Regions from separate parts of the Rossellomorea sp. YZS02 genome, predicted to be linked through region 1. Evidence: predicted binding sites of a transcription regulator. Region 1 holds the regulator's gene; each other region holds the start of a gene.
The links. Region 1 encodes Rex, which represses fermentation and respiration genes when NADH is low (regulators of the CRP and FNR family bind a similar motif). Its sites were predicted from a motif close to TTGTGAAATATTTCACAA; they were not measured.
Positions count from the first base shown of each region.

Region 2: SLH55_RS10305 (cytochrome c oxidase subunit II) is a predicted target of Rex. The motif match lies at 1,846-1,863, and genes of this name have one in related genera.
Region 3: qoxA (cytochrome aa3 quinol oxidase subunit II) is a predicted target of Rex. The motif match lies at 1,693-1,710, and genes of this name have one in related genera.
Region 4: SLH55_RS11355 (AtpZ/AtpI family protein) is a predicted target of Rex. The motif match lies at 1,691-1,708, and genes of this name have one in related genera.

Region 1 is NZ_JAXBLY010000028.1:2,279-6,801, reverse strand. Features, by position in the region: gene tatC (twin-arginine translocase subunit TatC) at 1-554, opposite strand, end outside; gene SLH55_RS21255 (twin-arginine translocase TatA/TatE family subunit) at 570-740, opposite strand; gene SLH55_RS21250 (redox-sensing transcriptional repressor Rex) at 795-1,472, opposite strand; gene SLH55_RS21245 (ABC-F family ATP-binding cassette domain-containing protein) at 1,663-3,603, shown strand; gene tsaD (tRNA (adenosine(37)-N6)-threonylcarbamoyltransferase complex transferase subunit TsaD) at 3,954-4,523, opposite strand, start outside.
Region 2 is NZ_JAXBLY010000008.1:162,083-166,605, forward strand. Features, by position in the region: gene SLH55_RS10290 (type III polyketide synthase) at 1-92, opposite strand, end outside; gene SLH55_RS10295 (chemotaxis protein CheX) at 281-730, shown strand; gene SLH55_RS10300 (SDR family NAD(P)-dependent oxidoreductase) at 787-1,557, opposite strand; gene SLH55_RS10305 (cytochrome c oxidase subunit II) at 2,146-2,622, shown strand; gene SLH55_RS10310 (b(o/a)3-type cytochrome-c oxidase subunit 1) at 2,623-4,269, shown strand; gene SLH55_RS10315 (GyrI-like domain-containing protein) at 4,345-4,523, opposite strand, start outside.
Region 3 is NZ_JAXBLY010000011.1:115,660-120,182, reverse strand. Features, by position in the region: gene SLH55_RS12490 (multicopper oxidase family protein) at 1-1,496, shown strand, start outside; gene qoxA (cytochrome aa3 quinol oxidase subunit II) at 1,851-2,903, shown strand; gene qoxB (cytochrome aa3 quinol oxidase subunit I) at 2,920-4,523, shown strand, end outside.
Region 4 is NZ_JAXBLY010000010.1:41,667-46,189, reverse strand. Features, by position in the region: gene atpE (F0F1 ATP synthase subunit C) at 1-119, opposite strand, end outside; gene atpB (F0F1 ATP synthase subunit A) at 197-910, opposite strand; gene SLH55_RS11360 (ATP synthase subunit I) at 933-1,307, opposite strand; gene SLH55_RS11355 (AtpZ/AtpI family protein) at 1,314-1,535, opposite strand; gene wecB (non-hydrolyzing UDP-N-acetylglucosamine 2-epimerase) at 2,058-3,209, opposite strand; gene upp (uracil phosphoribosyltransferase) at 3,228-3,857, opposite strand; gene glyA (serine hydroxymethyltransferase) at 4,233-4,523, opposite strand, start outside.

The DNA.
Region 1 (4,523 bases):
GGCGTGACAATTCCCAAACGGGTCAGGAATAGCATGATGACCGGTAGCTGAAACAAAAATCCAAATGGGATCGTAATTTGAAACAGGAAATGAAAGTATTCATTTATTCCTATGACTTGCTCGATATTCAGATTGGTTGATAACCCCATCATGAATTTCACGACGTACGGAAACAAAATAAAATATGAAAATGACAATCCACCTAAGAAAAGCAAAAGAGAAATCGGTATGTAGCTGAGCGTCACCTTTCTCTCTCTCTCATATAGACCCGGACTAATGAATGACCACACTTGGTATAAAATGATGGGTGATGTCATGATGATGGCAATGAACATGATCATTTCCATATAGATTTTGAGAGGGTCTGTGATCCGAAAGGCGTTCATGGTCAGCTCTTTCGCCTCATCGGCGTGCTGCAAATATCGAATTAACGGTTCCGCAAGAAAGAAACTCACGATAACCGCCAACAAGAAGAAAACGACTACAAACATGAGTCGTTTCTGCAATTCTCCTATATGTTCATAGACTGTCATGTCTCTTTGACTTTGACTCATGGCGTTCATCCTACCCTACTTAGCTTTTTTGCTGTTGTCGTCCTCATCATCTGCTAAGCCCTTTGTTGCATTCTTGAATTCGCGTAATGTATTCCCAGCCGCTTTTCCTAACTCGGGCAATTTCTTCGGTCCAAAGATCAGTAAAGCCACAACGGTTATTAGTACGATACTACCTGCACCTAACATAATGAGACACCTCCTCTTTTACCATTCTATCATAACGTAAATATGAAGAATTTTCTATTCTGTTATGATTCCATCTTGTGACATTTCCGTGTCATCCTCTGAGTAATGCTTCAAGAAATAAACGAGTGACTGAAGCTCGACAGCCAAGTCGATATGATGGACGCGGATATGATCCGGTACCGTCAATCTCGCAGGAGTGAAATTCAGGATCCCTTTAATATTAGAAGAAACCAATCGGTCTGTGATATTTTGAGCAGAAGATGCCGGCACCGTCAAGATCGCTACTTCAATATCATGCCCTACAAGCTTCTCTTCTAAATCATTTAAATGAAAAACAGGTACATCACTGATTTGCGTCCCGACCTTATTTTCATCCACTTCAAATGCCATCTCGATCTTCGTATTATTATTTTTGATGAAATTATAATGAAGAAACGCTGTACCCAGGTTCCCCACCCCGATCAGAACAACCTTCGTAAGGGCATCTTGATCTAACGTCTTTCGGAAAAAGGATAGTAGGTAATTGACATTATAGCCATATCCCTTCTTCCCCAATGCCCCAAAGTACGAAAAGTCTCTGCGGATGGTGGCAGAATCAACCTTCACCGCTTCACTTAATTCCTTTGATGACACCCTCTGCTTACCGGATGAGTACAGGTTCTTGATAAAACGATAGTATAACGGAAGGCGCTTGGCCGTTGCCTGTGGAATTTTCGTTGTATCCTGGTTCATATTGTATTCCCCCACATCTTTTCAAAACCTCTGATACCGCTTCCAAAATAGAAAGCACACAGTATTAATAAACTCTACTACTCATCATACACTATATTTTATCCTAAGTGTACGAAGATTAATAGGTGTTTTATTGCCGTTCCCCTCTCGAATACGGTACACTAGCACTATGAAATAGAGGTGAAACGTCATGATTCTTCTACAAGTGAATCAATTAACGAAAAACTTTGGTGCAGATAATATCCTATCAAATATTAAACTTGAAATACAGACAAGAGATCGCGTCGCCCTTGTTGGACGTAACGGAGCCGGGAAGTCGACGCTTCTAAAAATAATCGCAGGTCATCTTTCCTATGATGCGGGTGAGATTACAAAGCCAAAAGGTGTCTCCATCGGATACTTGGCACAGAACACTGGCTTGGAGTCGGATTTATCGATTTGGTCCGAAATGTTGACCGTCTTCGAAGAATTGCGCCGTCAGGAAACCCAATTACGAGCATTGGAGCAGCAGATGGCAGATCCATCTGTATATGAAGCCGAAGAAGTCTATCAACGGGTATTAAAAGAATATGATGAACTTCAGATCCGCTTCAAAGATTCAGGAGGTTATCAATATGAAGCCGATATCCGTTCCGTCCTTCACGGATTGAACTTTGCCGATTTCGATTATGAAACCAAGATATCCACTTTGAGCGGTGGTCAGAAAACCCGACTTGCTCTCGGTAAGCTTCTACTCACCAAGCCTGACATCCTCATCCTTGATGAACCGACCAACCACTTGGATATCGAAACATTATCATGGCTCGAGACCTATCTGCAAAGCTATGCAGGTGCGGTCCTGATCGTTTCCCATGATCGCTATTTCTTAGACAGCGTCGTCAATCAAGTATATGAGATTTCCCGGAACCGGAGCAAGAAATACCTGGGGAACTACAGCAGATACCTTGAACAAAAAGCAGAAGACTACGAAAAAGATCTGAAAATGTTCGAGCGCCAGCAGCAGGAAGTCGCAAAGCTTGAAGACTTCATCCAACGGAATATTGCACGGGCCTCCACCACAAAGATGGCACAGAGCCGCCGGAAGAAATTAGAGCGCATGGATATGATGGACCGTCCCCTCGGGGATGAGAAATCCGCCAACTTCGCGTTTCAGATCGACCGCCCAAGCGGAAATGATGTTCTCCACGTCCAGGATCTTACCATCGGATATGGGGAGAGTGAGACCATTTCCTCCCATATTGACTTTTCTGTCAAAAAAGGGGACAGCATCGCACTCGTCGGCCCGAACGGAGTCGGCAAATCGACACTGTTAAAAACATTGGTGAATAAGCTTCAGCCTTTGGACGGTGCATTTAAATTCGGATCCAATGTGTCCATCAGTTACTACGACCAGGAACAAGCCGAACTCTCATCCAACAAGACGGTCTTGAATGAACTGTGGGACGAATACCCGATGAAGATGGAGAAAGAGATCCGTACGGTACTCGGCAACTTCCTCTTCTCCGGGGAAGATGTCCTGAAGCCCGTATCGACATTAAGCGGTGGAGAAAAAGCCCGTTTAGCCCTCTCCAAGCTAATGATGGAAAAAGGGAACGTCCTTATACTCGATGAACCGACTAACCATCTGGATTTAGACAGTAAGGAAGTGCTGGAGAATGCCCTGATCGACTATCCAGGGACCATCCTCTTCGTTTCCCATGACCGTTATTTCATCAACCGCATTGCCACCAAGGTCGTGGAATTATCCAAGCAGGGATCAACCGAATACCTTGGTGATTATGATTATTATGTCGAGAAGTTACAGCAACAGGAAGAGCTTGCAGCACTTGAAAGTTTGGAACAAGGTAAAACAGCTCTATCTCAAAGTACGACTCAAAAACAAACCCATAAGATTGATAAAGAAGCGAAAAAACTCGAACGTCAACGAAAGCGCAGAGTAGAGGAAATCGAAGACCTTATGGAAACCCTTGAAACAACCATACAGGAAAAAGAAGACCTTCTCTGTGATCCGGAAATCTTTCAAGATCACGAGAAAGTGCAGGACATCAATGAATCACTCACAAAAGCAAAAGAAGAACTGGATTCTTTACTAGAAGAATGGACAGAACTTGAAGAACTGCTAGGACAGTAATCCACAGGATTGGGGATAAGTACTACTCCCCAATCCTTTCTTATTCCACATAATTATCCACAACCAAAACACGTATGAACCGTTATTCATATCACTTTTCCACAATATCCACAAGAATAACCTTATTTATCCACAGCAAAAACCCAATAAATGGAAGTTTGTTCTACGGTTTTTTCACATGCTGTACACATTTTTTAATAAGTTACTAACAACTTATCCACAATCTGTTGATAAAACGTATGTTCGTTCACATTCATCGGAGATTCTGTAGATTACTCACACGATATCAACAGACGTGGATATCCGAAACGAAAAAAAGCTTGAACGAAATCTTCGCTCAAGCCTTACCTTTAAAAACTCTCGATATCAAGTCCAGGGTGAGCATTCATATCCATGCTTCCCCTTTTGCCTTGTTCAAATAATATCGTCCCGGCTGCCGCAATCATGGCGGCATTATCTGTACATAAGGATAACGGCGGGATGATCAACTCCGCATCCATTCCTTCAAATGCTTCTTGTAATGCAGCACGCAATCCTTTATTAGCCGCCACTCCTCCGGCCAGGAGTACTTGCTCCACTTCATGTTCCTTTACTGCTTTTAAGGTTTTGGTCACTAACACATCAATTACACTGGCTTGAAAGCTTGCTGCCAAATCCTGTGGAGGAATATTTATCCCTTTTTGTTTCGCATTGTGTAAAGTGTTGATAACGGCTGATTTAAGCCCACTGAAGCTGAAATCATAAGATCCTTCCTCAAGCCATGCCCGTGGAAGATCAATACTTGGTTCGCCCTCATGTGCCAAACGGTCGATATGTGGACCACCCGGATACGGAAGACCCAAGGTACGGGCTACCTTATCATAAGCTTCTCCAGCTGCATCATCACGTGTTTCACCGATGACCTCAAAGGAACCGTGCTC
Region 2 (4,523 bases), on a different contig from region 1:
GAAGAAAATAATTGTTTCGCAAATTCTGCCGCTTCGTTTTGCGTGATTTTCACAGGTGGGATTTCAGTTTCTACTGAGAGTATCTTCGGCATGTATGTCCACTCCTTACACTTCCATGTAAGGATAGCATTTCCATACATATCAAAAATATGTATGCAGAGTAATACTTCAAAAACAAATTGTAAAATAGTTCTTTAGTATGAAATAAATACTAAAATATCATCCTTTCAACCTAGTCTATATGGTATGATTATAGTGACAAAATACTGGAGGAAACGACATGATTTTAACGAAAAGTGTCACAGATATACTCAATAGTTCAGTAGAATCGATTAAAGGGGTCATTCCCTTGCACATTGACGTTCTTAAACCCTCATTGCTGACAGAGCCGTTCAGCCAGCATAAAATCGGTGTACTCATCGGGTTTACGGGGGATGTTAGAGGCAGAATGATCATTGATGGTGAAGAGGAGAGCTTTCAAGGTTTGGGTGCATCCATGTTTGGAATGCCTTTGGAGGGTGAAATGCTTGAATCTTTCGCAGGGGAACTTGGAAACATGATCGCGGGAAACCTGGCAACACTCCTTGCACAAGCCGGCCACTCTTTGGATATTACCCCCCCAACCGTCATTGTCGGTCAATCAAGGATGTATGGATTTGATAAAGCTTTAAAACTACCGATTAAGATTGAAAATGTAGGGGATTTCCTGGTGGTTTTAATGATTGAATAGAAGCATTCGAGAAAAGGCTGACCTTAAATAGAGGTCAGCCTTTTGTCTCGAGACAGTTAAAATCCATGAATCGTCATGCCGCCGTCTACAAAAAGGGTTTGTCCTGTAACATAGTTAGATGCGTCACTAGAGAGGAACACCGCAGGACCGACCAATTCTTCCAGTTCACCTATCCTTTTTAATGGAGTAACGCTCAATATATCGCTGACATACTCTTCATTTTGAAGCAATTCCTCGGTTAACGGCGTTTTGAAATACCATGGACCGATGCTATTCACATGAATATTGTATTTTCCCCATTCCATTGCCAATACCTTAGTCATTTGAATCATGGCAGCTTTCGTGGAAGCATAAACGACCCCGGTCCTGAGGGCAACATGACCAGCAACAGAAGCAATATTAATGATTTTCCCACGGTTCCTTTCTTTCATGTGTTTCCCCACATCCTGGCTCATCATAAAAGCGGATTTAAGATTCGTATCCATGATCTTCTGCCATTCTTCATCGGTAACCTCCAAGGCAGTCGACCGGATATTCATCCCGGCATTATTGATTAAAATATCAATGCACATGCCGTTTTCTTCTATGTAGGATATAACATTTTGAATGTCTTCACGGGATGTTACATCTGTCGGGAGGATATAAGCCTTTCTCCCCAGTTCCTCGATGACTCCTGCCGTCTCTTCTAAATCGCGCCTGGTTCTTGATAAGAGGACAACATCACAACCAGCTTCTGCCAACCCAATACTGAGGGCTCGTCCGATTCCGCGGCCTGCCCCTGTGACAACAGCCAATTTGTTTTTTAAAGAAAATGAAGGTAAATACATTTCTCCCCACCACCGTATCTATAAATTAAATCTTCTTAATATTAACACAGATACGGTCTCTCCCAAAGGTAAACCTCTCATTGATGACCTTTCTTGCCTTGGTGATAATGAACCTGGATATAAATCTCTGCTTCGACAGGCAGTCTGCATTGAGGACAAATCGTTTTATCAGAAAAAATTTGGCAGCACTGTTTACAATAAAATTTTTGCACCTGATCTTCTCCTTCCCTTTCCATTCCTACACTCTATGCAAGAAAGATTGGTAAATGAACGCTATAAAAAGCCCAAATTTGAATCGCTTCACAATTTCTTCACAAACTTACTCACCATGTGTGACTTTTATCACAGATTTTAGTCCATGTCCCCACTTATGATAAAAGTATCAAAGCAATCGTCCATTGACGGGAAGGAATGAGGGGAATGGGAAAACCGGAATTACGTCAAAAATCAGTGATGAAAGTGAAGGAATCCGATACATTAAAAGGTACCTTTACCTCCGTATTATTTTTAGGCGGTTTTTTAGTCCTTACATGGATTGGGGTATTCATATTATTTCTGAATCGTTTTTAATTTGAAGGAGTGGTCTACATGCATATGCATCGGTATGAGAAATGGTGGTTAACGTTAGGAACAGGGTCTCTTATATTATTTTTAATCATATTGGGAATCAGTGCTTTTCATCAAGGTCATCAGCCTCCAAGTGCGAAGGCATACGTCAACCCGGAGCAAGTGGACAAAATCGCACCATTTAATAAGCCTGGATTAAAAAAGGTGGAAGGAAAGTCTTGGGATTATGAGTTGGTGTTTGTTGCATCGGCTTTTAACTATACTCCAGGGGAGATTGATATCCCAAAGGGGTCAACACTGAAGATTACTGCCACAACCAAAGACGTTATTCATGGGTTTGAAGTGGCAGGAACGAATATCAATATGATGCTTGAGCCGGGATTTGTCAGTGAATACACGACAACCCTTGATAAGGCCGGAGAATACCTCATTGTATGTAATGAATATTGCGGAGTTGGGCATCACACGATGAAATCTATGATAAAGGTGGTGGACTAAATGAATCCTTTGATGAGAATCGATAAAAAAGATGCAACACTCGCCATGGCCCATATCTATGTTGGATTCTTCGCCCTGGCACTAGGGGGATTGGCAGGGTTATTGCAGGTTTTAGTACGTTCAGGCCGTTTCACTTTACCCGCTGGAATCGGATATTATCAAGTATTGACGGTTCACGGGGTATTACTCGGATTAGTACTTACGACATTCTTTATCCTGGGATTCCAGCATGCGGCCATTTCCCGAACGTCAGGTACCTATTCCAAGAAATCCCTTATGATGGGGTGGGCAGGATTCTGGATCATGCTCCTTGGCACGATCATGGCTGCCGTTATGATTCTATTAAATGAAGCCACGGTACTCTATACATTTTATGCTCCTCTGCAGGCACATTGGATTTTCTACTTAGGATTGACATTCGTGGTTGTTGGAAGTTGGTTTGGCGGTGCAGGGATGATCATGAAATACATGAGCTGGAGGAAGGAACATCCCGGACAGCCGAGCCCATTATTAACCTTCATGGCTGTTATCAACACCGTCTTATGGATCGTTGCCACCATTGGTGTAGCAGGAACTGTTTTATTCCAGCTTCTCCCCTGGTCCCTTGGTTTGGTGGACAGGGTCGACGTTCTTGTCAGTCGCACGTTATTCTGGTACTTCGGTCATCCACTCGTGTATTTTTGGTTGTTGCCTGCTTATATGGCCTGGTACGTGATCATCCCAAAAATCATAGGGGGGAAAATCTTTTCCGATTCATTGGCACGCCTATCTTTTATCCTGTTCCTTCTGTTCTCTATTCCCGTCGGTTTCCATCACCAATTGGTAGAACCTGGAATAGATGCGTATTGGAAGTTCCTGCAGGTAGTCCTGACGTTCATGGTTGTGATTCCTTCCCTGATGACGGCATTCTCGCTGTTTGCAACCTTTGAAATGTACGGACGTTCCAAAGGGGCTAAGGGATTATTCGGGTGGTTCAAGAAGCTTCCATGGTCTGATGCACGGTTTACTGTACCATTTATCGGGATGGTCGCTTTCATCCCTGCAGGAGCTGGCGGCTTGATCAATGCATCTAACCAAATGAATCAGGTTGTTCATAATACAATATGGGTGACCGGTCATTTCCATTTAACACTTGCCACGTCTGTCGTTTTAACGTTCTTTGGTATCTCTTACTGGTTAGTACCTCATTTAACTGGACGTGTCTTGACGAAAGCGATGAACAAACTGGCCATCGTCCAAGCCATCGTCTGGGCGGTAGGGATGAGCATCATGTCTGGTGCCATGCATGCAGCTGGTTTACTGGGTGCCCCAAGAAGGTCTTCTTATTCCACCTATGGTGATGCATCACAGGCAATGGATTGGATCCCCTATCAAATCGCCCAGGGTGTTGGCGGGACCATCCTTTTCATGGGAATCATTCTCGTTCTATACATCTTCATCAACCTGGCATTCTTTGCACCGAGAGGAGAGGAAGAATTTCCTGTAGGCGAACAAGCAGAAGCAGCCGATAGAACCCCAATGGTCCTTGAAAACTGGAAAATTTGGTTAACCATCTTAGCGGCTCTCATTCTTGTTGCCTACTCTGCCCCATTCATCGACATGATCCAAAATGCACCGCCCGCATCTAAAGGGTACCGTATGTGGTAACAAGAAAAGCTCCAGGGGCTTGCGCTGGGGCGACAAGCATTATAAGAGGCTGCTTCAAATGAAGCAGCCTCTTTACTATTTCTGTTTAATAGGGACAAAGAGCTCTAATTTCCGTTCATCTTCCGTTTCGTTGATTTCTCTATCCTGGGATAGATACTTCTCGACACTCAGTCTGGAGTAGTCCTTCTCAAACCCGTTTTCTTTAATCCAGTTAAAGATAGCAAAGTAGGCTTGCTCCACTTCCGTCGAAAGAC
Region 3 (4,523 bases), on a different contig from region 1:
TTATCGGATTAGTGGGAATCGGAATCATCGTGTTCCTTCAATCACCTTGGTATAGAAGTGGAGATTTGAGTTTACCAAAGGAAGTGAAAGGTGGAGAAACGAGTATTCTGGAAGTGAGTGCGCAAGAAAAAAAGGATCATCCAGTTAAGAAATTCGTTCTGACTGCAGAGGAAAAACAGTGGAACATCAGTGAGGATAAAAAGGTATCTGCCTGGACCTATAATGGTACAGTGCCAGGAGAATCTCTCCGTGTCACAGAAGGTGATGTTGTACAAGTAAAGCTTGTGAACGAGTTGGACGTACCGGTGACAATTCACTGGCACGGGGTCCTTTTACCGAACAAAATGGATGGCATTCCAGGGTTGACCCAGGATGCCGTTCAACCTGGCGAAAGTTTTACGTATGAATTCGTCGCGAATGATGCAGGCACGTATTGGTACCATTCCCATCAACAAAGCTCTATACAGGTTGACAAAGGTTTATATGGATCACTCGTTGTCGAAGAAAAGGAAAAAGAGTATAAGATGGATGAAGTGTTCATCCTGGATGAGTGGTCAGTAGATCAAGAGAGAGAGGATATCTCCAATATGGGAGGTATGATGATGGGAGCGATGTCCGGAGACGGTGAAGCGGATACGAAACAAATGTACGATACCTTTACCGTGAACGGAAAAGCGGGAAGAGCGATCGAGCCGCTTACGATGGAAGCGGGTGAAAAAGCGAGATTGAGATTTGTTAATGCCGGATACCAGGAGCATCGCTTGGTTTTCCCGAAAGGGTCAATGAGAGTCATAGCAAATGATGCAGAACATGTGGTGTCTGAAGACCACGAATCCAATGTTCTTGAAATAGCCCCTGGAGAACGAATGGATGTGGAATTTACGAAGCCTGAAAAGGAAACGGTATTTATCGGTCAGGAACAGAGTGTAGAAAATGCGGAAGATATGATCATCCCGGTCGTTTCCGAGAGAAATCAAAATCGACATCAGGGCGCCACACTCGCTAAAGAAGCAGGTGTGGCGAAGGGGATTTCATATGGGAGCGAGAAGCCTATTTTCGGAGAAATTCCTGAACCGGATGTTACCTACGACATGGACCTAAGTATGGGGATGTCAATGGGAGAAGGCATGTCATTTCAAATTAACGATGAAACCTTTCCAGATACACCACCTATCCATGTAAAAGATGGGGACATCGTTAAGGTCACACTTAGAAATAATGGCAGGATGAATCATCCTATGCATTTGCATGGCCATCGCTTTCAAGTGAACTCGAAGAATGGAAGGGAATTTGAAAAGCCGATCGTCAAAGATTTAATTCATGTAAAACCCGGAGAGGAATATGTTATTTATTTTAAAGCGGATAATGTTGGAGAATGGTTATTTCATTGCCACGATAACAATCATGCCGCCAGGGGAATGGTGACGATCGTGGACTATGAAGGCGTCTACTCCCCGTTTGATTTAGGTGGTGAAAAAGAAAACCAACCGAACTGAAAATGGATGATAAGAGCGTGTTTTCATACTTCAGAGATAAAAGATGCTTACGATTAAAATTCTCCTGACATAATGATATGATTTCGAAATCTGTTCATATTTTATAAAAATATAGATGATAATATTCTAAATAATCAACCTATAAAACGCTCTCAATGTTATTCTCAGATAACTTTGAGAGTTATTTTTTTGTCCCTTGAGAAATTCTTTCCAACATTGTTACCGTTCTGTGAATAAAATGCGTCGAAATTTCGAAAATCTGTTTAAAAATGCAGTTATTAAGGGTACGTGTTTAGAGAATTTGATAGTATAGGTCTACGAGAGTAAATTCTACATAAAGGAAGGTGATTTCTTTTGTTTAATAAATTTAAACCGTATTTAATTGTTTTAATAAGTCTCATTTCGTTATTTTTCATCATTATATTCAGTACTGATAGCGAATTAATCATCCTCGATCCTAAAGGACCGGTCGGAGCCGTCCAAAAAGATCTGATTATGTTATCGATATACTATATGATTGCCATTATGGTTGTTGTTCTCGGTTTCTTTACGATCATCTTGTTCAAGTATCGAAGCAGTAAGAAGAATAGTGACTATAAGCCGGATATGCACGGAAGTACTTTCCTTGAGATTATTTGGACACTCATTCCCGTCCTGATCGTCATCGCATTATCCATTCCGAACACAAAAGCCCTTTATGAATTAAGAGACGCACCGGAAGCGACCTCTCATAAGGATCCAATCGTGATCCATGCGACGGCTGTCGATTGGAAATGGATCTTCAGCTATCCTGAAGAAGGAATCGAAACGGTCAACTATGTGAATGTTCCTGAAGATCACCCAATTCTATTCAAGGTAACAGCGGCAGATTCCATGGCTTCATTCTGGGTACCTCAAATCGGCGGTCAGATCTATGGAATGCCTGGTATGGTCAATGACTTATATCTGCAGGCTGATGAGCCGGGCACGTATGATGGAAGGAATTCAAACTTCACCGGTGAAGGAATGACGCACCAAACGTTTGATTTCGTTGCCATGAAACAAGACAAATATGAAGATTGGGTCGAAGATGCTCAATCGAACGAACCGAAATTGACGGAAGACACGTATGAAAAACTGATGCTTCCTGAAACGGTTGATAAGATGACATTCTCTTCCACTCACTTAGAGTTCGTCGATCATGGGAAGAACTCTGAATACGCCATGGCCATCCGTCAGAAATATGGCCTTGATACGACAGTTGGCGGCGCGGATAAAGACGCTATGAGTGTTCATGGGCAAATGCACATGGATGGTCATGGTGACATGGAAGATATGGAAGGTCACGAAGACATGGACCAGGATGATATGAAAAAAGATGAAGATAAAGAAGACGACCATGAAGATCATGGCAGTCACGAGCATTAAGAAAGGAGGACTTTAAATGTTTGATTTTATTAAGGATAATCTTATCCTCAACGATCCGTTGATCATAGGAGCCAACATTTCGATCGCTTTCACCGTAGTCGCAATCGTTGCAGTCCTCACCTACTTTAAAAAGTGGAAATGGCTGTGGAACGATTGGATCACAAGCGTTGATCATAAAAAAATCGGGATTATGTATATCCTGGCAGCACTTGTCATGCTCTTCCGCGGAGGGGTCGATGCCCTTTTGATGAGGGCACAATTGACGGTGCCGAATAACTCATTTTTGACATCTGAGCACTATAATGAAATCTTTACGACTCACGGTACAATCATGATCCTGTTCATGGCGATGCCGTTCTTACTTGGATTGATGAACGTGGTCGTTCCTTTGCAAATTGGTGCAAGGGACGTAGCATTCCCTTATTTGAATAACCTAAGCTTCTGGTCATTTATGTTCGGGGCAATCCTTTTCAATATTTCTTTCGTATTCGGTGGATCACCGAACGCAGGTTGGACGAACTACGCACCGCTTGCGATCGAAGGTAGTCCTGGACCGGGTATTAACTATTACCTCTTAGGTCTGCAAATATCGGGTATCGGTACGTTACTCACAGGGATCAACTTTGTCGTCACCATCATTAAGATGCGTGCACCAGGCATGACGCTTCTTCGCATGCCAATGTTTACATGGACAACGCTGATCACGGCATTCATCATCGTATTCGCATTCCCGATTTTGACTGTCACATTAGCTCTAATGACATTTGACCGTTTATTCGGTTCCCACTTCTTCACGCTTACGGATGGTGGTAACCCGATGCTCTGGTCAAACCTGTTCTGGCTATGGGGGCACCCGGAAGTATATATCGTTATATTACCGGCCTTCGGGATTTTCTCAGAAATCATTGCTACTTTTGCAAGAAAAACACTATTTGGTTATAAATCTATGATTATCTCACTTGTTGCGATCTCTGGACTAAGCTTTGTTGTTTGGGTCCATCACTTCTTTACGATGGGCGGAAGCGCAGCAGTGAACAGTGTATTCTCGATTTCAACGATGGCGATTGCCATACCGACGGGAATCAAAATATTCAACTGGTTAGGTACCTTATTTAAAGGGAAGATCGAATTTACTGTACCGATGTTATGGTCTGTTGCGTTCATCCCGACATTCCTTATCGGTGGGGTAACAGGGGTTATGCTTGGAATGGCTGCGGCCGACTTCCAATATCACAATAACTACTTCCTGGTTGCTCACTTCCATTACACATTGATTGCCGGTGTTGTATTTGCCTGCTTCGCGGGACTTGCATACTGGTATCCTAAGATGTTTGGTCATAAGATGAATGAACGAATCGGACGATGGGCTTTCTGGTTATTCTCCATCGGATTCAATCTTTGTTTCTTACCTCAGTTCGTATTAGGATTTGCAGGTATGCCAAGACGTGTATACACGTATGGTCCTGAAGATGGCTGGACAGCATTGAATGTAATTTCTTCTGTCGGAGCTTTCGGAATGGGAGTAGGATTCATGGTACTCGTTTATGGTATCTATTACAGCTACCGTTTTGCAGAGAGAGAAACAACAGGTGACGCGTGGGATGGACGTACCCTTGAATG
Region 4 (4,523 bases), on a different contig from region 1:
CCACGTAATTCCGGTTGACGTGCAATTCCTTCTACTGTACGACCTACGATAAGACCGTTACCAATACCTGCTCCTAGTGCTGCTAAACCAACTGCAATTGCTGCTGCGATAAGACTCATTCTAAAGTTCCTCCTTTAATGTATAAGAAAAATATTTTTTACATATATGTTTGTCCACCGTAATGAACAGGTATATATTAATGGTCGTGGCTTACTTTGTGAGCCATATAGACCATTGTTAACATACAGAAAATGAAAGCCTGGATCGATCCGACAAACACCGAGAATCCTTGCCAAGCAAGCATTGGTGCGATAGCCCCGATCGTTCCGCCGATACCACCGTTAACGGCAAGACCCGCAAGTAGTGCAAGCAGGATTTCACCGGCATAGATGTTACCGTAAAGACGAAGACCCAATGTAAGAGTGTTTGCAAACTCTTCAATGATTTTTAGCGGGAATAACCACCACATCGGCTTGAAGAAATCCTTCCCGTATTCGCCAAACCCCTTTAATCTGATTCCATAGAAATGGGACAGTACCACGACCATAACCGCAAGGGTCATCGTGATGGCAGGATCAGCTGTAGGTGATTTCCACCATAATTCACCGTCATATACGACAGAGAATGGCAGACCCAGCATATTGGAAACAAAAATATACATGATAATCGTGAGACCTAAGATATGGAAACGGCCACCCGTCTTCCAGTCCATGTTGCTCTTAATGATCCCTTTAACAAAGTCCATGACCCACTCGAAAAAGTTCTGCATACCGGTAGGCTTCAGGGCTAAGCGACGTGTAGATAAGAGGGCAATAATAAACACTATGGCCGTTGCGACCGTGATCATCAAAACGTTCGCAAGGTTAAAAGTCAAACCCAGAAAATCGGTTGTAGGTGCTCCATGATTCAAAATACTTCACCTCTCTTCCCCGCTATTTATTAGTTTTGAAACTGCTGAAAAAATAATCTATCATAATGACAATATAGGTCGTCATTAATCCAATAATAAGACTTAGGAGATGAAATGTTTCTGGAAATCGTGTGGCAATGATGACTCCAAGGGCGGCTGCGGCCATACGGGAAGTGGTTCCTAACGATCTCACTTTTTGCCCGGCTACCACTGCGTCCCCGAACTTCGAGACCCGCTTGGTCATGCCCCAGTGCATATAAAGACTTAATAATGTCCCTAAAATTAACCCTAAGAATACTGATTTGTGGGTGGTGAATCCCCAACCCAGGACGTAAATAGATAGCACATAAAATATGTATTTCCGCTGTCTATTAAACATTTGATGGAGTTCCGGCATATCTTATTATTCTCCTAAGAAGAAATGTCGTACAGTTCGAAGCATCGCATAAATTCCTGCGGCGAGACCGAGGAGTAATCCGATGATTAAAAAGAGTGGTGCTGAATCAACCTGCTGATCGATCCATCTGCCAAGGAAAATCCCGACCAGGATAGACCCGACAAGCTGTGCCAAAATGGCCGAATAAATCGCCATCGCTTTATATGGGCTTTCGTTTTTTTGACCCATTTCAACCTCTCCCATTCAAACGAAATTTGAACATGAGGCAAGCATTTCAGACATGATGCAAAACCGATTGCATAAGGGTTTTCGCATTGTGAAAACCTTATCATTTTACATCCTTTGTAAGCATACAATAGGGCTTAATCTATGTCAATGCGTTCAAGTTAAAAAGTTCACAACCTATCCACGTGTTTCTATATTGTTCACATTTTCAACACATTTGGTAGAAACGCGTAGGCGGGTTGGTCTGGAGCGACAAGCATAAGATCAACTGGCTGGACTATGAAAATTTTGCCTCCATCCAGAGACAGAAAACTTCTATAGTACCGCTTCCCCACTTGCTCACTATAGTAACAATCTCAATAGATTCCCTACTTCACATGCCCCTCCATTATATAGAAGATTCCCTTATTGAGTAACCCTTGAATTTAATGTAAATACTTCCAACTGACTTCAAAATACTTTCGTTTTAAAGAATAAAGGTCCGTCCCTCAAAAAGTTGTATGAGGGACGGACCTTTAATAATTGTTATTCGTTCGGATCGAAGGATTTCGGACGTTCGTCCAGGTGACCGAACTGGTAGCGGATCGCTTGGGTAATCCGGTAGGAAGCCTGTCCATCTCCGTAAGGGTTTGTTGCTTTGGACATTTTAGCATGTGCTTCCGGATCTGTCAGAAGTTCTTTCGCAAGCTTGTAGATGTTTTCTTCTTCGTTTCCTGCTAGCTTCAATGTCCCGGCTTCAATTCCTTCAGGACGTTCCGTTGTATCCCGAAGGACAAGGACCGGAACACCTAATGAAGGTGCTTCTTCCTGAACACCGCCTGAGTCAGTTAGAATCAAGTGAGCTCGGGATGCGAAGTTATGGAAGTCGATTACATCCAATGGTTCAATCAGATGGATACGCTTATCGTCTCCAAGTACTTCATCCGCTACTTCACGAACGGCAGGATTCAAGTGCACCGGATAGACAACCTGGATATCATCATGCTCTTCCACTAATCGCTTAATGGCGCGGAACATGTTACGCATCGGTTGACCGAGGTTTTCACGGCGGTGAGCCGTCAGCAGTACTAAACGGTCATCTCCGACCTTATCCAATACGTCATGATGATACTCGTCTTTTACCGTCGTTTTCAACGCATCGATCGCTGTATTTCCAGTGATGAAAATACCCTCTTCTTTTTTATTTTCGTTCAGAAGATTCTGAGATGATTTTTCAGTAGGAGCAAAATGAAGATCTGCCATGACACCTGTCAGCTGACGATTCATCTCCTCTGGGAACGGTGAATATTTATTCCAAGTTCTTAGTCCGGCTTCGACATGACCGACAGAGATCTGATTATAGAAAGCGGCAAGGCTTGCAACGAATGTTGTCGTTGTATCACCATGGACAAGAACAATATCCGGCTTTGCTTCTTTCATGATCTTATCGAGACCTTCCAGTCCGCGTGTCGTTACATCGATGAGTGTTTGACGATCTTTCATGATGTTCAGGTCATAATCAGGCGTGATATCAAAGATATTCAAAACCTGATCCAACATTTCACGGTGTTGAGCAGTTACTGTCACAATCGTTTCAAAGTTATCTGGATACTTTTTTAATTCCAGTACAAGGGGTGCCATCTTGATGGCTTCCGGCCTTGTTCCGAAAATCGTCATTACCTTGATTGGATTCGTCATTTTTTCGACCTGCCTTTCTTATTTCGTTCCGTACAAACGATCGCCAGCGTCCCCTAAACCAGGAACGATGTAGCCTTTTTCATTCAGCTTCTCATCAAGAGCGGCGATGAAGATATCAACATCAGGGTGTGCTTCTTTAATGGCATCTACACCTTCGGGGCATGCGACTAAGCACATGAACTTGATGCTGACAGCACCGCGTTTCTTCAATGAATTGATGGCTTCAACGGCAGATCCGCCTGTCGCAAGCATCGGATCGACCAGGATGAAGTCACGCTCTTCCACATCACTTGGAAGCTTTACGTAATATTCAATCGGTTTAAGAGTCTCAGGGTCACGATATAACCCGACATGTCCCACTTTTGCAGCTGGGATCAACTTAAGGATTCCATCGACCATACCAAGACCGGCACGTAAGATAGGAACAATCCCTAATTTTTTACCTGCAAGGGTCTTCGCTTTCGCCTTACTCACCGGCGTTTCTACATCGATATCCTCCAATGGAAGATCACGTGTGATTTCAAAGGCCATCAGTGTTGCAACTTCGTCTACCAGTTCACGAAATTCCTTTGTTCCTGTTTCTTTATCACGGATAAACGTTAACTTATGTTGGATCAACGGATGATCAAATACATATACTTTGCCCATTCGACTCTCTCCTTTAAATTCAGTTTTATGTAAAAATGGTTCTTCCACTTCATTTACACCTCAGACTATTGTACATAAAAGACTATTTAAGAGCAACATGAGATGGGAAGTGTAATGGAATCGTTAGAATTGAGAAGAATGGAGGTGGGATTGACTTCCGTAATGGGGACTTAGTGCATATTTGACTCAGTTTATGGATTTAAGAGTATGTGGTGCGGCGATGATTGCGTCATTTTCGAGTTTATTGCGTCATTTCTGGTGGGAATTGCGTCATTTTACTATATAATTGCGTCTTTTGCCATATTATGGTAAATTCACCATAAAAATAACCTCTCCACCAGGAACATACATCCCTAATGAAGAGGTCATCATCTATTATCTTTCAGGATATAATTCAAATTTGCTTGTTAAATCCAACACACGCTTGCGTGCTTCTTCCAATTTTGCTTCATCTTCGTGGTTTTTAAGAGTCAACGCCATGATCGAAGCAATTTCGTCCATATCCTCAAGTCCGAAGCCTCTTGACGTAACAGCCGCTGTCCCGATACGGACACCACTTGTAACAAATGGGCTTTCCGGATCGAATGGAATCGTATTTTTATTAACGGTAATCCCGATTTCATCAAGGACTTTCTCCGCCACTTTACCAGTCAAGCCAAGTGAACG